Regions from separate parts of the Brevibacillus sp. FIR094 genome, predicted to be linked through region 2. Evidence: riboswitches for the same ligand, from Rfam matches in the RefSeq annotation. Region 2 holds a riboswitch; each other region holds the start of a gene.
What was found. Region 2 has a riboswitch for S-adenosylmethionine ahead of ACQ5DJ_RS19065 (aminotransferase class I/II-fold pyridoxal phosphate-dependent enzyme). Riboswitches for the same ligand answer to the same signal wherever they lie in the genome.
Positions count from the first base shown of each region.

Region 1: linked by a shared signal. The riboswitch ahead of ACQ5DJ_RS25205 (methionine ABC transporter ATP-binding protein) and the one ahead of ACQ5DJ_RS19065 (aminotransferase class I/II-fold pyridoxal phosphate-dependent enzyme) in region 2 are both predicted to bind S-adenosylmethionine.
Region 3: linked by a shared signal. The riboswitch ahead of ACQ5DJ_RS04030 (ABC transporter permease) and the one ahead of ACQ5DJ_RS19065 (aminotransferase class I/II-fold pyridoxal phosphate-dependent enzyme) in region 2 are both predicted to bind S-adenosylmethionine.
Region 4: linked by a shared signal. The riboswitch ahead of metH (methionine synthase) and the one ahead of ACQ5DJ_RS19065 (aminotransferase class I/II-fold pyridoxal phosphate-dependent enzyme) in region 2 are both predicted to bind S-adenosylmethionine.

Region 1 covers NZ_JBEAES010000038.1:41,231-45,440, forward strand. Annotated here, with positions in the region: gene ACQ5DJ_RS25195 (MFS transporter) at 1-88, opposite strand, end outside; gene ACQ5DJ_RS25200 (LCP family protein) at 275-1,261, shown strand; SAM riboswitch class I at 1,513-1,629, shown strand; gene ACQ5DJ_RS25205 (methionine ABC transporter ATP-binding protein) at 1,730-2,743, shown strand; gene ACQ5DJ_RS25210 (methionine ABC transporter permease) at 2,744-3,409, shown strand; gene ACQ5DJ_RS25215 (MetQ/NlpA family ABC transporter substrate-binding protein) at 3,469-4,210, shown strand, end outside.
Region 2 covers NZ_JBEAES010000021.1:39,366-43,575, forward strand. Annotated here, with positions in the region: gene ACQ5DJ_RS19050 (hypothetical protein) at 1-435, shown strand, start outside; gene ACQ5DJ_RS19055 (DUF5665 domain-containing protein) at 445-786, opposite strand; gene ACQ5DJ_RS19060 (pyridoxamine 5'-phosphate oxidase family protein) at 925-1,383, shown strand; SAM riboswitch class I at 1,458-1,577, shown strand; gene ACQ5DJ_RS19065 (aminotransferase class I/II-fold pyridoxal phosphate-dependent enzyme) at 1,672-2,835, shown strand; gene ACQ5DJ_RS19070 (trans-sulfuration enzyme family protein) at 2,832-4,019, shown strand; gene ACQ5DJ_RS19075 (YhcN/YlaJ family sporulation lipoprotein) at 4,043-4,210, opposite strand, start outside.
Region 3 covers NZ_JBEAES010000003.1:264,756-268,965, reverse strand. Annotated here, with positions in the region: partial or broken gene ACQ5DJ_RS04040 (ABC transporter ATP-binding protein) at 1-538, opposite strand, end outside; gene ACQ5DJ_RS04035 (ABC transporter permease) at 552-1,499, opposite strand; gene ACQ5DJ_RS04030 (ABC transporter permease) at 1,504-2,436, opposite strand; SAM riboswitch class I at 2,546-2,650, opposite strand; gene ACQ5DJ_RS04025 (sulfite exporter TauE/SafE family protein) at 2,745-3,527, opposite strand; gene ACQ5DJ_RS04020 (MBL fold metallo-hydrolase) at 3,559-4,210, opposite strand, start outside.
Region 4 covers NZ_JBEAES010000015.1:17,536-21,745, reverse strand. Annotated here, with positions in the region: gene ACQ5DJ_RS15105 (YcdB/YcdC domain-containing protein) at 1-2,142, shown strand, start outside; gene ACQ5DJ_RS15100 (YjcZ family sporulation protein) at 2,210-2,317, opposite strand; SAM riboswitch class I at 2,531-2,632, shown strand; gene metH (methionine synthase) at 2,749-4,210, shown strand, end outside.

The sequences.
Region 1 (4,210 bases), on a different contig from region 2:
CACTCCCGGAGGAGTTAATAAAGCTGGCGATGAGGAAGAAAATGGCCTCACGTGGATAGCGATTGAGGAAAGCGGATGGTGATATCACGCGAATGCACCCCTTACCATTAAGGATAAGAATAGTATAACGAACATTCTGAACTTTGTAAATTAAAATGTATATAATGTCGCAGGTACCCAAATAAAGGCTGCTCCACTTTTGTCGAATTCGAGTATACTAGACAAAGTGGAGAGATGACATCAACTGAGGATATAGAGAATAAAGGTGGACTTTATGAAAATATGGAAACGAGTGTTGCTTCTTTTGCTTGTCGTGATGGCTACGACAGCTGGATACTACGGATACTCTTTTTATCAATTTGCTCAAAATATTCAAGAGCCTAACATCGCACCGCCTAGTGGTGGGAATTCCACCAAAGCAGCAGAAATACCAGAGTGGGATGGTAAGGAACGTGTCAATATCCTGCTGATGGGAGTAGACCGCAGAGGAATGAAAAATAACGGGCTTCCTCGTTCTGACTCCATGATGCTGGTCAGTATCGATCCTACGGGGAAACGTTATGATATGTTTTCAATCCTGCGTGATACGTATGTAGATATTCCCGGTAGAGGTAGCTCGCGGATCAACTCTGCGATTGTAGAGGGTGGACCTGAGCTGGCAATGGAAACGGTTAGTCAGTTCACTGGACTTCCAGTAGATCGTTACGTGATTACTGACTTTGAAGGTTTCAAGGCTCTGATTGATGCAGTGGGCGGAGTCGAGATCGATGTAGAAAAAAACATGTATTATCATGACCCGACAGACAAAGGTGCTTACGATATTAATCTGAAAAAGGGTCTGCAAAAATTGGATGGAGACAAAGCTTTGCAATATGTTCGTTTCCGTCATGATGCGACCTCTGATTATACACGGACGGAGCGTCAGAGGAAATTAATGACAGCAGTCGTGGATCAGATGAAGAATGGTACAACGCTGATGCAGCTTCCTACGATTTTGAAGGAAGTAACACCGTATGTTCAAACCAATATTAGTTCGGTGGACATGCTGAAGCTGTCTGCACTCGGATTAAAATTGAATACGTTAGAGCCAGGCAATTATCAATTGCCGCCAATGGGGATGTTCCGTGAATCGAACCGCGCAGGCTCCGTTCTGGTTCCGGATGTCGATCAGGTTCAGTCGTTTGTCCAAGAAAAAATCGCACCTCCTACAGAAACGTCAGATCAACCCGTGGGAGAAAAGAAAAGCAGCACGCAAAACTAAGCGTGCTGTTTTTTTTGTTTTTTAGGAAAGAATAACCATGATATGACCATGGCGGATGCCAACGTTTACAGTGAGTTTATTCCAAGAAGCAACGCCTCGCTTTCACGTAAAGTCAAAAATCATCCGTAACGGCGTCATGGATTAAAAAACTTTTCCTACTATTACTATTGACGTGATATTTTCAAAAAGGATATAATCCGTTTTGTATCATCATGAAATAGAAAAGACGAACATAATATACGTAGATATCTTTCTTATCAAGAGAGGCGGAGGGACAGGCCCTATGAAGCCCGGCAGCCGGTTCATTTTCGGATGAACGTCGCGGTGCCAATTCCTACAAGATTTTTTGGATCTTGTATAGATGAGAAGGGTGGATGCGAACGTATAACATTGCGTTGCAGCCCCTTTTTCGTTTGTGAAAAAGGGGTTTTCTGATTTTATCAAGATTGTGGTCGGGAGGTGGATGCGTTGATCCAACTGCGTCATTTGCATAAAAGCTATCAAGTACAAGGTAAAACCATCCCAGCGTTAACGGGGATCGACCTTTCCATAGAGCAAGGAGAAATATACGGGATCATCGGACACTCTGGTGCAGGGAAAAGTACGTTGATCCGATGCATCAATTTGCTGGAGCGTCCAACTTCAGGGGAAGTTATTGTGGACGGCGTCGATTTGACAAAGCTGGATGAAGGGAAGCTGCAAGAAAAGCGCCGCTCCATCGGCATGATTTTTCAGCACTTTAACTTGCTGTCTTCTTCGACAGTTGGCGAAAATGTCGCTTTTCCGCTCAAGCTGGCAAAGCGTCCAAAGGCAGAGATTGATAAGAAAGTGAACGAGCTGCTGAAGCTGGTTGGCTTGGAGGCACATAAGGACAAATATCCGACTCAACTGTCTGGCGGACAAAAGCAACGTGTCGGGATTGCCCGTGCGCTCGCGAATGATCCAAAAGTGCTGCTCTGTGACGAAGCTACATCGGCTCTCGATCCGCAGACGACGAACTCCATTCTGGCACTCCTCTTGGACATCAACCGCAAGCTGGGCTTGACCATTGTGTTGATTACCCACGAGATGCACGTCATTCGCTCCATTTGTGATCGTGTTGGCGTCATTGATGGAGGAAAGATCGTCGAGTCGGGTAACGTACTGGATGTATTCCTTCGTCCGAAGCATCCAACGACACAAGAATTCGTGGAACAAGTAGCGGATTCTACAGAACTGCGCGAAGCAGTGGAGCACGAAAAGGCCGCGGGGAACCGTACGATTGCTCGAGTCACCTTCCTGGGTGAAAAAACGTATCAGCCGATTCTGTTCCAAACAATGCAAGAGACCGGTACGGTGTTCAGCATTTTGCAGGGAACCATTTCTCGCATGAAGGATACGCCGTATGGGCAGTTGGTGATCGAGCTGGAAGGCGATGTCGCACAGAATCAAAAGACTATTGAGACGCTGCGCCAACGTGGCTTGGAAGTAGAGGTGATATAAATGGACTGGACATTTGAAAATGTGGATTGGGCTGAAATCGGCATAGGCACGATGGATACGCTCACGATGCTCGGTTTTTCCACCCTGTTTACTGTCCTGATTGGTTTGCCGCTGGGCATCATTCTATTTTTGACTTCACGCGGACAGCTTCTGCAAAACCGCACTTTTTATACGATCGCATCATTCGTTGTCAATGTATTGCGCTCAGTACCATTTATCATTTTGATGATCTTGCTGATTCCTGTGACGAAAATGATCGTAGGAACTTCACTCGGTGTACTGGGTGCCATTCCGCCGCTCGTATTCGGTGCCGCTCCGTTTTTCGCACGTTTGGTGGAAACCTCTCTGCGTGAGATTGATAAAGGCGTGATTGAGGCGGCACAATCTATGGGTGCTTCCAATTGGCAGATCGTCTGGAATGTCCTTTTGCCAGAGTCTAGATCGGGCCTGATCGCGGGTATTACGATCACAACGGTTACGCTGGTCTCTTATACCGCAATGTCTGGGGTAATTGGCGGTGGTGGTTTGGGTGACTTGGCGATCCGTTACGGATATCAGCGTTTCCAAACCGATGTCATGGTTGTGACTGTTGTTATTTTGCTGGTGATGGTACAGATCTTACAATCGCTGGGGGACCGTCTGGTTCTCAAGTTCAGCCGTAAGTAGGATTTTTCCATATAGGTTATCAAAGAATAAGATAAATACATGCAAGGGGGAAATCATTCATGAAAAAGCTAGTCGTATCTGTACTTACTACTGTGTTGGCATTTTCTTTGGCAGCTTGCGGAGGCAAAACCGAAACAGCACCTGCTCCAGCTGAAGGCGGCGCACAAGGCGGACAACAGGAAGTAACATTGAAGGTAGGCGCTTCTCCCGTTCCACATGCAGCAATCTTGAAGCTGGTTCAACCAAAGCTGAAAGAACAAGGCGTGAACCTGGAAATTAAAGAGTTCACCGATTACGTACAACCTAACGTTCAAGTGAACGAGAAACAACTCGACGCGAACTTCTTCCAGCACAAGCCTTACCTGGAAGACTTCAATAAAGGACAAAACATGAACCTGGAGCCAGTAGTGGCTGTACACATCGAGCCATTCGGCGCGTACAGCAAAAAAGTAAAATCTGTCGATGAATTAGCTGATGGCGCAACTATCGCGCTGCCAAACGATCCGACAAACAGCGGTCGCGCACTCGCACTCTTGGAGAAAAACGGCGTGATCAAGCTGAAAGAAGGCGCTGGCATCAGTGGTACAGTGAAAGACGTTGTTGAGAACAAGAAAAACCTGAAGTTCAAAGAAGTAGAAGCAGCAATGCTGCCACGCGTGCTGGAAGAAGTAGATATGGCGTTGATCAACACCAACTATGCGCTGGAAGCAAAGCTTGTTCCAACGAAAGACGCCCTGTTTATTGAAGATAAAGATACTCCATACGCAAACATCCTGGTAGCTCGTCCTGACAACAAGGATT
Region 2 (4,210 bases):
AATCCTGCCGCCAAGTCCATACAGGTGAAGGGGACAGTAAGCGGCTGGAATAAAAAGGACGATACTGAACTATTTGTGATCGCTCCTGACGGGAAGAAAAAAGAGATGAAACCAAATGACAAAGGCGAGTTTTCGCTGACATTGTCGTACAAGAATCATTCCTTTAGTGCCAAAACAATTCAAGTCGAATTGTATGAAGACGATAAGCTGGTTAAGAAAACTGACGTTGCATTAAGCACAAAAGTCATTGTCGAGCCTGTGAAGCCAACAGACGAGGATAAAGACGAAGATGATGACAAAAAGAAAAAAGAAAAAGGGAAGCAGAAAGATAAGCATCCCAATGGCAACGCGTATGGTTATTGGAAAAAGCACGACAAACATCATGATGACGATGATGACCAGGGCGATGACGATCGTAACGACGACAGAGACTAGTCGCTAACGTTAAGGCCGCTGCTTGTAAGTCTCGACGTACTCCACCAATTGTCTGATGTAATCCCCCAGAATGGGGATGGAAAGAAATTGCGTCAAGAGAGAGCCGAGGAATGCCAATACGATAGCAGTACCAATAGTCAACCCCAGACCCCGGGCAAGACCTGCGAGGAAATTGATCCAGAGCAGCTTGCGCGGGGCTGTGTAATTTTGAATCACATCTGCTAGTCGGATATCTTCCAGGAACATCGCAATTTTATGCATCCGCTCATTTACCTTCCGAACTTCCTGAAGCTCTTCAAGAACTTGATCAATTTGCTGCATAAGGCGGTCTGTAGGCGACAAGCTGTCCATCCCCTTCCATCATTCGGTATCGTTACCTACCAGTCTAGGGAAAAAGACAACCAGAATCAAGGTGGAGAGGAAACGTTTGCCTATCAGCTAGGCGAAGGGTAAAATGAACGTACAAAACGTTTGTTAGGAGGCTTTGAAATGGCTGAAACTGTTTCCCAATCTCTTTCCGAAGATTTATTCAAGCTCTTGCAAAAGGAGCGTTTTGTTACCTTGGGCACAGTAGACCATGAGTCAGGGGCACCATCGCTCAGCTCCTTGTCCTGGACGTATGCTGTCAGCGCCGATACGATTCGTTTTGCCGTAGATAATCGCTCACGTATTTTGGCTAATATTGCGAAGGAACCGCAAGTTGTCCTGCATTTGATCGGTGCCGGCTCGTCTTTTGCTATTAATGGTCGTGCTTTCGTCAAAACAGACCGACTGGAAGGAGTTCCGCTCAAGCTGGCCATGGCAGAAATCAAAATTGAGGCCGTTCGTGATATTATGTTTTACGGTTCCCGTATTTCCGTAGAACCACAATATGAAAAGACGTATGACAAAAACGCAGCAGCGAAGCTGGACAATCAAGTTATGACCGCCTTGAAAGATGCAAATTAACATGTGGAAATAAATTGTTGACAAGAATCCTGCCGATCCTTTAGTATTAGGGTCAATCAAATTGAATAGCAATCTTCTTATCCAGAGCGGCGGAGGGACTGGCCCGATGATGCCCGGCAACCAATCACCTGTATTTTAACAGGGAGATAATGGTGCTAATTCCTGCAGAGTTATCAAACTCTGAAAGATGAGAAGGATTTGCTTACGGTGACGTAAACAAAGCCTTCTTTCAGAGGAAAGGGGGCTTTTTTGATGCCCTCGTACACTATTGGAGGGAGAGAAACAGACATGAAATTGGAAACGAAATTGATTCAGGCGGGAGTAGGCAGAGACGAAAAAACAGGGGCGGTGAGCTTTCCTGTTTACTATGCAACGGCTTATCGCCATCCTGCCTTGGGCCAGAGCACTGGATATGATTATACGCGCACCGCTAATCCTACTCGCACCATTCTGGAGGAGACCATCGCTGAAGCGGAATCAGGAGATGCAGGATTCGCTTGCGCCTCAGGAATGGCTGCTGTTCATACCGTTATGGGCTTGTTTTCCCAAGGGGATCATCTGATCGTTTCACTCGATCTGTACGGAGGAACCTATCGATTGTTCGAGCAAGTGCTCTCTCGCTATGGTTTGACGTTTTCGTATGTAGATTTGCGTGACATTGGTGCACTCAAAAATGCGATTCGCCCAGATACAAAGGCGATCTTCGTCGAGACACCAACCAATCCGCTCATGCAGATTACGGATATTCGAGCAGTAACGCAATTGGCGAAACAGCACGGTCTCCTTACGATTGTAGACAACACATTCTTAACCCCGTATTGTCAACGCCCACTAGAGCTTGGTGCAGATATCGTCTTACATAGTGCAACCAAGTATTTGGCAGGACATAACGATGTGCTGGCTGGTCTCATCGTAACAAAAGGGGAAGAGTTGTCGGAAAAAATCCGGTTTTTGCACAATTCAATCGGTGCTGTGCTCGGACCACAAGATTGCTGGCTTCTCGTTCGCGGGATGAAAACATTGGCACTGCGGATGGAGCGTCACCAATCCAATGCCTTGATTGTAGCGGAAAAGCTGCGTGAGCATCCGGCAGTGGCGGAGGTATTTTATCCAGGTCTGCCAGAGCATCCGGGGCATGAAATACAGGTGAATCAAGCGACTGGGCATAGTGGGATGGTATCGTTCCGGGTACGCGATGTAGAGCAGGTGGGATTGTTCCTGCAAAATCTGCAAATCGTATCCTTTGCGGAAAGTCTGGGTGGTGTCGAGTCATTGTGTACGTATCCGGCGACGCAGACTCACGCCGATATCCCGCAAGAAGTCAGAGAGCATGTCGGTGTTTGTGATCGATTGTTGCGACTGTCGGTTGGCATCGAGCATCCAGATGATGTCGTAGCCGATTTGTTTCAGGCATTGAATGCTAGTTTGGTCGTAGGGGGGAGTGTACGATGAATTTTGCAACCAAGATCCTCCACGGTTCGACTTGCATTGACCCGTTCACAGGTGCGTCGTCGGTTCCGATTTATCAAGCTTCGACGTTTCATCAGGCAGATATCGATCAGCCAGGAACATTCGATTATGCCAGATCAGGCAATCCAACGAGGCAGGCTTTGGAGGAAGCCATTGCGTCTCTGGAGGGGGGCGCACGCGGTTTCGCATTCTCATCTGGCATGGCTGCCATTTCCAGCGTGTTCATGCTGTTTTCAGCCGGAGACCATGTTGTAGTGGCGGAAGATGTATACGGTGGCACGTTTCGGTTTTTGACCAAGGTATTGTCGAGAATGGGCATCTCCGTTACATTCGTGGATGCAACAAATACAGAAGCTGTTCGTGCGGCCATTACACCGGTGACGAAAGGGATTTACCTGGAGACCCCCTCCAATCCCACCTTAAAGGTGACAGATATTGCAGCGGTTTCTCGTATCGCGAAGGAGTACGGCTTGCTGGTCATTGTCGATAATACATTCCTTACCCCGTATTACCAGCGGCCATTGGAACTTGGTGCAGATGTGGTCATTCATAGTGCAACGAAGTTTATCGGAGGGCATAGCGACGTCGTGGCAGGTCTGGCCGTGACCAGAGAGGCTGCGTTAGGGGAGCAGCTCTATTTTATCCAGAATGGCATGGGAGCGATATTGGGTGTGCAGGACTGCTGGCTGGTGATGCGTGGTCTCAAAACATTGAAAGCCCGACTGGATGTCAGCACGAAAACAGCCGCGAGCTTGGCTGACTGGTTGTCATCGCATCCACAAGTAAGCCGCGTTTACTATACAGGACTGGAGGATCATCCTGGTCATCTGATTCAAACACAACAAGCGACTGGTCATGGGGCAGTTCTTTCTTTTGACGTAGGGAACCGTGATCGAGCAAAAGCGTTGTTTGATCGTGTGAAATTGCCGATTGTGGCTGTCAGCCTCGGGGCAGTGGAAACGATTCTCTCCTATCCGGCTACGATGTCACATGCAGCGATGCCTGCTGAGGAAAGGGCTGCAAGGGGAATTACAGATGGTTTGATCCGGTTGTCAGCTGGTTTAGAGGATTACGAGGACTTGGTGGCAGATTTGAAGCAAGCTTTGGATCATTTGCCATCTGAAGCACCCATCCATAAAGAAAAAGAGGTATTCTCCCGGGCTTAAATCCGGGGGATACCTCTTTTCTTTTAAGGCGTTCCTGTACGATTTGCATTGATTTTGTTTTGTCCTTGCGGCTCTTTGTGCATGCGTTTTTCTTTTACTTGAGAAGGGGTTTCTTCTCGAGGCTGCACACTGCGCGGCAGTTGGGGAATGATCCGACCTACGATATCCGCTAACTCTTCCGTAACACCGGC
Region 3 (4,210 bases), on a different contig from region 2:
CGGCGATAACCAACTGGGGTTGGCAGGCAAGTGCCATCGCGATTCCTACACGCTGCCGCATTCCTCCGCTTAGCTCGTGCGGATACTGCTCAAATCGCCTCGCCGCTTCTGGAATGCCTACCCTCACAAGCAGTTTCAGCGTCTCTTCCTTTGCTTCTGTCTTCGTCTGCTTTCGATGTTTGATCAGCCCTTCCGCAATCTGCTGGCCGATTTTCATCGTGGGGTTCAGCGAGGACATCGGGTCCTGGAAGATCATACCGATCTGCGAGCCGCGAACTTGCTGCCATTCCAGCTTCGTCAGCCCAGTCAGTTCACGCCCGTGAAACCGAATGCTGCCGCCTTTTACCTGACCGGATCGCGGAGGAATCATCCCCATCAATGCCCGGGCGGTCACACTTTTTCCGCAGCCGCTTTCCCCGACAATGGCCAACGTCTCACCCTCCTTTACAGAAAAGGAAACCCCTCTTACTGCCTGCACGTCTCCACCGTACGTACAAAAGGAGACACGCAACTGATCGACTTCCAACAATGGTTTCACGATGTACTCCTCCTCATTTCCTGATCCGCGGGTCCAGTGCGTCCTGCAATCCATCCCCGAGCGCGTTACACGCGAACATGGTAAGGGAAATCATGAATCCGGGAAAAAACAGTCGCCACCACTGTCCGCTCAGCATAACGGCCAGCGCGTCGTTGGCCATGGTTCCCCAGCTGGCGGTTGGTGCCTGCACTCCCAGCCCAAGAAAGCTAAGAAACGATTCGGCGAAAATCGCGTGCGGTATCGTAAAGGTCAGGTTGACGATGATGACGCCGATCGTATTCGGCAGCAGATGCTTAATGATGATTTTGACGTGAGAGGTACCCAACTTTTCTGCAGCCAGCACAAACTCCTGACGCTTGATCTGCATGATTTGTCCTCTGACCAAACGAGCCATGCCGACCCATCCGGTTAGTGATAGGGCAATAATGATTGTTGCGAGTCCAGGCTCCAGAACCACCATCAGCAGGATTACCACCAGGAGATACGGAATGCTGTACAGAATTTCAGCTAATCGCATCAGGATGTTATCCACACGGTCGCCCAACTTGTTCCTTCCTGCCATGTAACCGGATATCCCGCCGATGCATACACCGATCACCAGGTCGATGGCAGCTGCCGCCACACCAATAAACAAAGAGATTTGACCACCTACCCAGGTACGTGCCCACATGTCCCGCCCCAAGTCATCCGTTCCAAACCAGTGCTCACCCGACAGTGGCAGATTTCCCTTTGTCAATGACTGTTCATGCGGGCTGTGGGGAACGATCATCGGCCCGATGATCGAGAGGGTCACCACTGCCATGAGCAGGAAGAACCCGAGCATTGCCAGCTTGTTGCGGAATACTCGCTGCAATACCTCCTGCCAATACCCAAGACTGGGACGTTCCCGAATTTCCTCGGATAGCCGGGTTCGGTCGACTGGTCGAAACAGCGAATCCAGTTGTGTTGCCTGATTGGCCATAATGCTACTTCCCTCCACTCGTCAATCTGATGCGCGGGTCAATCACCCGATACAGCAGGTCGATGAGGTACAAAGTAAAAATGAGCACAAAGCTATAAAACACTGTCGTTCCCAAAATTACGGGGTAATCGCGGTTAAAAATGCTTTCCACGAAGTATTTGCCGAGCCCGGGAATAGCGAAAATCTTTTCCACCACAAAGGTTCCTGTCATCAGGTTGGCAAATAGCGGACCGATAAAAGTAAGAACCGGCAATATGGCATTCCGTATCCCGTGTCTAACGACAATGGACAAGGTGCCAAGCCCTTTCGCCTCCGCCGTGCTTATGTATTCCTGTTGCCAAACCTCAAGCATGCTGGCTCGTACGAAGCGAGCGATAATGGCGAGCGGACCGATAGCGAGCGCAAGCGTTGGAAGAATCGAGTGTTCCCAGCTCCCCCACGCAGCAACGGGAAGCAGCTCCCATTTGACCGCCAAGTACTTGATCAACAGTGGCGCCAGAATAAAACTGGGGACGGAGATCCCAATGATGGCTGCAAACATAGACAAGAAATCCAGCGTTCGATTGTGATAGAGTGCCGCTACGATTCCCAGTGTGATTCCACCTGCCAGCGCGACAATAAACGACTGGAGTCCCAGAACGGCCGATGCGGGAAATCCCTCTGCAATCAGCGTGTTCACATCCCTCGTCTTCGACTGGATAGAAGGCCCCAAATCAAATTGCAGCAATCCTTTCAGATAGAGCAGGTACTGTATCGTGATTGGCTGATCTAGGTTGTACTCCGCCCGCATGTTCTTTACCACTTCTTCTGGAAGCATTTTGGCATCAGACGCAAACGGGTCACCCGGAATCAGGTGCATGGTCACAAACGTTACCGTGACAATCATCCACAGTGTCAAGATCATGAGAAAGCCACGCTTGACCGCATAATAAAGCACATTGTTTCCTCCTTCATATAATAACGAGTAAAAAGATGTGAATACTATGAATTTAAAATATAGAAAACCCCTCTCCGAAAAGAAGAGGGGCGATTAGTCGGTTCCCACCTTCTTATCTCGCAGAATAACTCCGCAGGAATTAGCACCGTAAGGTCAATCAGACCAAGGTTGCCGGGTTTCATCGGGCCAGTCCCTCCACCACTCTCGATAAGAACGTTCTATGAAATTTAATTACATCGTAAAATTCATTTTTATCTTATCATTTTACTCGGATATGTCAATCCTGTTCAATGACATTTGATTTTTCTTTATAATATCAGGATGTCAGCCCAAATCTTAATCGTGGTGGCTAGGATCAACAAGGCAAGAATGGTTTGGAGAATCCGGGTGCCCAAGCGTTTGCTGACCTTCGTACCGAGCGGCGCTGCCATGATGCTGGCGATGACCATAATCACAGACGGCCATAGCAATATGTCCCCTGCCATCCATTTCCCTACCGTCGAACCGATGGAAGAAAGAAAAGTGATAGCAAGAGATGTAGCAATCGTAACTCTTGTCGGAATCTTGAGGATGATCAACATGATGGGAACCAAAATAAAAGCGCCAGCTGCCCCGACAATTCCGGATGCACCCCCAACAATCAAAGCGGATAATACCGCTGTTGGTTTATGAAAGATAACCTCGGTCTGTTCACGTTCGTCCATCCGCTTTTTTGGCAGGAACATCAAGATTACAGCAATCGTGGCCAGAATGGCGTAAACGAAATTGATGGCATCTGCCGAAAGATATTTTCCTCCATATCCTCCAAGCAAGCTCCCGACAATAATGGCACTCCCCATGTACACAACGAGCTGGTAATGAATGAGCTTATCTTTGCGCAGACTCCAAACAGCAGCTAGGGTGGCAAAAAATACTTGGACTGCACTTATTCCGGATACTTCGTGAGCTGTGTAAGCAACCAATCCAAGGGCGGGCGGAATGTACAGAAGCATCGGATACTTGATGATGGAGCCCCCGATTCCGACGAGACCAGAGATAAACGATCCCGCGAAACCGATAACAAAAAGTGTGATCACAAGGTCGATAGTCATAGGCTCACCCTTTGCAACATCTCGCTTCGTTTTATTCCTGCTCTACAACTGTTAAGCCGTCTATTTGCCAATTCAAGATTCCGCCACTCAAATTCATGACATCCTTGAAGCCATTTGCTTTAAGAATGCTTGCACCAATAGCAGATCGGGCACCGGAACGGCACTGTACGAGAAGCGGCTTATCGTGAGGAATCTCTTCCAGCCGCATGGCGAGCGTACCGAGCATGATGTGCTGGGCATCCGGAATATGTCCTTCCTTCCACTCAGCCAGATTGCGTACATCTACTACGTGAACCTCTCGCTTTTCCACCCGTTCTGCAATCTCCAACGGTGTTACCTCTTCGATTGTCTCGAGCGAAGACGCTTTACTTTCCATTAGCGTGTCGCAGTCGAGAAAACCTGTGACATGATCAATCCCTACGGAATGCAAGGCTTGCAAAATCTCGTCCAGCTCATCTGGGGTGGCCAGGATATGAACCGGGCGATCGTAATCAACGATCCAGCCCGCCCAGTTGGCGAATGACTTGTTAAAAGGAATGTGAAGTGTTCCCGCTAGATGCCCCTTCGCAAATTTCTGAAAAGGACGCGTGTCGACAATCTGTCCGTTTTCAAGCGATTCTTTTACCTGTTCAAGCGAGTTGAACTCTTGAACAACAGGGAGTTCGTTGAGCAAGGCAGGCCCT
Region 4 (4,210 bases), on a different contig from region 2:
CGGATCAGAGGTGAGATCGCACAAAATAAACACAAGAATCGAAACCGATTATTTATGGCTGGATCACTTGCTGCTTGCTTCGCGGTAACTGCTGTAGGCATGCACCAGCAAGGTTGGTTTCCACAGATGCCGAGTGGAAAAAATTTAGCGAGTGCGGTCTCAACGACTGCAACCGATAAAAAAAATACAGAGGCTAAGCAGAACAGCGTAAAGGTGTCGCCGGAAGAGGCTATTTTACCTTTGAAAAAGGCGATCACAGCCATAAGCAAGACAACAATAAGAGTGGATAGCACGAGCCATGGGATCAGTGACATAACCTTACTGGAAGGTAACAATGCACGTGCCAGTGTCGCTTATGATATCCAGACTGGACAAATTGAGAGCTTTATAATCAATGGAGAAAGGCCAGATCCTTACCCAGAGAATTGGGACGAGACGTCCGTAAAAATGCCATCAGCCAAAACTGCCGAGAGTGTAGCGAACGCATTTCTCCAAAGTTTCTTGGGGGAAGAGAGCAAGTCCTATCAGTATCTAGGTACTGATACCTATTTGAATGAGTTTTGGGAAGAAAGCATCTGGCTGAGCGTGAGCTATCAACGAATGGAAAATGGCAAGCCCGTTCCGTACGACATCCTATCTGTACGAATCAATTCGAAAGAGCAAGTCTCGTTTTTCGGGCGATTGAACAAGAGCGAACAAGCTTTTTTCACCAAGCTGACAGCTGCCATGCCCGATTTGAATCCGTCGCTTCTTCTTTTTGATAAAGAGAAGAACCGCGATGGCATGTCATTAGCGGTCGGAAACGTGAATAAGGAGGGGCATCAGGCTTCCCTTCGTATCGTCGGCAATGGCCAAGCCTTGGAATCCTATTCAATCGAGGAGAAGGATAAAAAGGATGAGTCGAGCTGGAAGCAAGCAAAAGGAGCAAAAGCTGTGGAGCAAGAGCGACAGTTCCTGAACAATCTGCTTGGGGCTGATAGCGAGAACTATCGTTTAGAGGATGAGAGCAAGCCAGGTGTGTACCAGCGTTATCATAACGGACTGCCAGTGCTATCGGATGAGATACACATGACAACAGATGAATCTGGTCTCCTTCGCTTTTTCAGGAAGGAGCCTGAGACATTCGACCCTTCGCAGTACCCAGATGTGTCTACCGCGGTTTCTGAAGAGGTCGCCATCCAAGAGCTGAGTGAGCATATGAAGCTTCGATACGTGCAGAATCTTGATGCCAGATCAGATGAAAGAGTAGAAAAAGGCAGGCCTGTCCTGGAGTACACGCCAGGGGTTTCGTTCATGCAAAAGGGACGAGAGGATGGCATGGAGTGGCACATTGACGCGACAAGCGGCAAGATTGCCTATGGAACTGGAGATAACGGCCTTGCATTCGATCAGTTGGATACGAAGGAAGCACATGCGTTTCAATCCCCGAAGGAATACGTCAAGGTTCGCAGCAAGGAGGAGGCAAAAGCACTGTTGCAAGCCGAATTTGGCATACAGGTAGATGACTCGACCTACGGAGAGAATAAGATTGATCGCAATGGCCGCAAGGAATATGTCTGGAATGATAAAAATGACAAGTATATCGGCGTAGAAGTCATTGGAGAAACAGGCAGTGTCGTCGGGCTGGGAACACCGCGTTCTAATACGGCAGTGACAGTTAATCGTAAACAGGCGGAAGAGGCTGCACTCGCCTTCCTGCATAAATACGTCGATCCCGGCGTAACAGAAGTACAATTGGCGCAAGTCATACAGCCAGGTGGAGCCAATCCGGTGTCATCCGGCGAATGGGAATTCCGATATTTTATGAGCAAAGACGGGATTCCTGTCCTGGACGATGATAATCCGGATGCGGCTTATTCAGTGACGATTGACCCGTCCACGGGCAAAGTGACGAAGTTTCATAACTTCCGTGAGACGCACGATTTGGTTGAACTGCCCGTATCTGACAATATCGTCTCCAAAGACAAGGCAGTCCAAGAATTTTTACGCGTCATGCCTTTGAAGTTGGTCTACTTGATGAAAGATGTAGATAGGAAGACATTACGCCAACCAAAACTGGCGTATGTGCCATGGAGCAACGAAGAGTTGGCAAATAAAACGGTTACCATCGATGCAGTAACAGGCAAGATCATCGTCGACTAAAACGAAAAAAAGGCTATCCCGCAGCCATTCCTGATGGCTTTTGGGATAGCCTTTTTTAAGCGCTTATCTAACAGTCGTCACACGAGCACCCAATAATTACCAACAGGATAAACAGCACGAGCACGATTGCGAAGCAGTCACCGAAGAATCCGTTTCCGCAGAATGATGTACTCATCTTTGTTTCCCCTCCTTTCCGTTATACTCCAGTCTATACACGAATGCCGTTATTGGACTGGGCGGATGCCCAGCTTAGGCAAAAATGGGCGCGTAAGAGGAGAGGCTCAGTAAAAAATAGACAATTCACAATTGACGGGAAGACAAAGGGGGTGTTAAGATACTTGCAAACATTCAAGACATTTCGCAAAACAACTAAATGACAAGTGTACGACTCTTATCCAGAGAGGCAGAGGGACTGGCCTGATGAAGCCTCGGCAACCGGTAAAAATCCGGTGCCAATTCCAGCAAAGCTACGTGCTTTGAAAGATAAGAGGATGTCTCAGGCGTTTTCGTATCTGCTGACAAATCCTCTTCTTTCAAAGAAGAGGATTTTTTTATTTACCCAATTACGGAGAATAAGCCGATGCAAGGTAGAAAAGGGGCACGTCAATGAAACCAACTTTTCGCGAACAACTTTCCCGGAAAATTCTGATTCTGGACGGTGCAATGGGCACCATGCTTCAACAGGCAAACCTGACTGCTGATGATTTCGGCGGTGAAGCCTATGATGGCTGTAATGAACTCCTGAACTTGACCAGACCAGATGTGATCCGTTCCATTCACGAGAAATATTTAGAGGCGGGCGCAGACATCGTTGAGACAAATACGTTTGGTGCTGCTTCCATCGTTTTGGCTGAGTACGATGTGCCAGAGAAAGACCTTGAGATTAATATAGCGGCAGCCCGCTTGGCCAGAGAAGCGGTGGATGCCTATTCTACAGCGGAGTGGCCGCGTTTTGTAGCAGGTGCAATGGGACCTACGACCAAAACCCTTTCGTTGACAGGCGGTGTCACGTTCGAGGAACTGGTCGAGGCGTATTATCGTCAGGCAAAAGGTCTGATTCTTGGTGGCTCCGATGTTCTTCTTTTGGAAACCTCGCAAGACACGTTAAACGTCAAGGCTGGCGGAATCGGGATTCGCAAAGCTTTTGAAGAGCTTGGACAGGAGCTCCCGGTGATGCTGTCAGGTACGATCGAGCCGATGGGCACAACGCTGGCGGGCCAAAACATCGAGGCGTTTTACATCTCCTTGGAGCATATACAGCCAGTCTCCATTGGTCTGAACTGTGCGACAGGACCAGAGTTCATGCGTGATCATCTGCGGACACTGTCAGGAATTGCCCAATGTGCGGTTAGCTGTTATCCGAACGCAGGCTTGCCAGACGAGAACGGCCATTACCATGAAACGCCACAGGGACTTGCCTCGAAAATGCTGGCGTTCGCTGAACAAGGCTGGATAAACGTCGCTGGCGGTTGCTGCGGAACAACGCCTGACCATATTCACGCAATGGCAGAAGCATTGAAAAACTGCAAACCGCGCAGTGCAGCTGTAGAACCGCTGAGCGCAGTCTCCGGGATCGAGGTCGTTTACGTCGAAGATGACAATCGCCCCCTGCTAGTAGGGGAGAGGACCAATGTTATCGGTTCTAAAAAATTCCGTGAAATGATTGCAGCTGGTCACTATGAAGAAGCATCTGATATTGCCCGAGCACAAGTGAAGCGAGGCGCACATGTCATCGATATATGCTTGGCTGACCCCGACCGTGATGAATACGAAGATATGGAAAAATTCCTACAGTTTATCGTGAAAAAAGTAAAAGCGCCCCTCATGATCGACTCGACAGATGCCAAGGTCATGGAGCTGGGACTTCGCTATTCGCAAGGGAAGGCCATTCTCAACTCGATTAACTTGGAAGACGGCTTGGAGCGATTTGAGGAAGTGGTTCCACTTATTCACAAGTTCGGTGCCTCCATTGTCGTTGGAACGATTGAGGAAGCGGGTATGGCTATCACTCGCGAAAAGAAGCTGGAGGTCGCGCAACGCTCGTACGACATTCTTGTCAACCAGTATG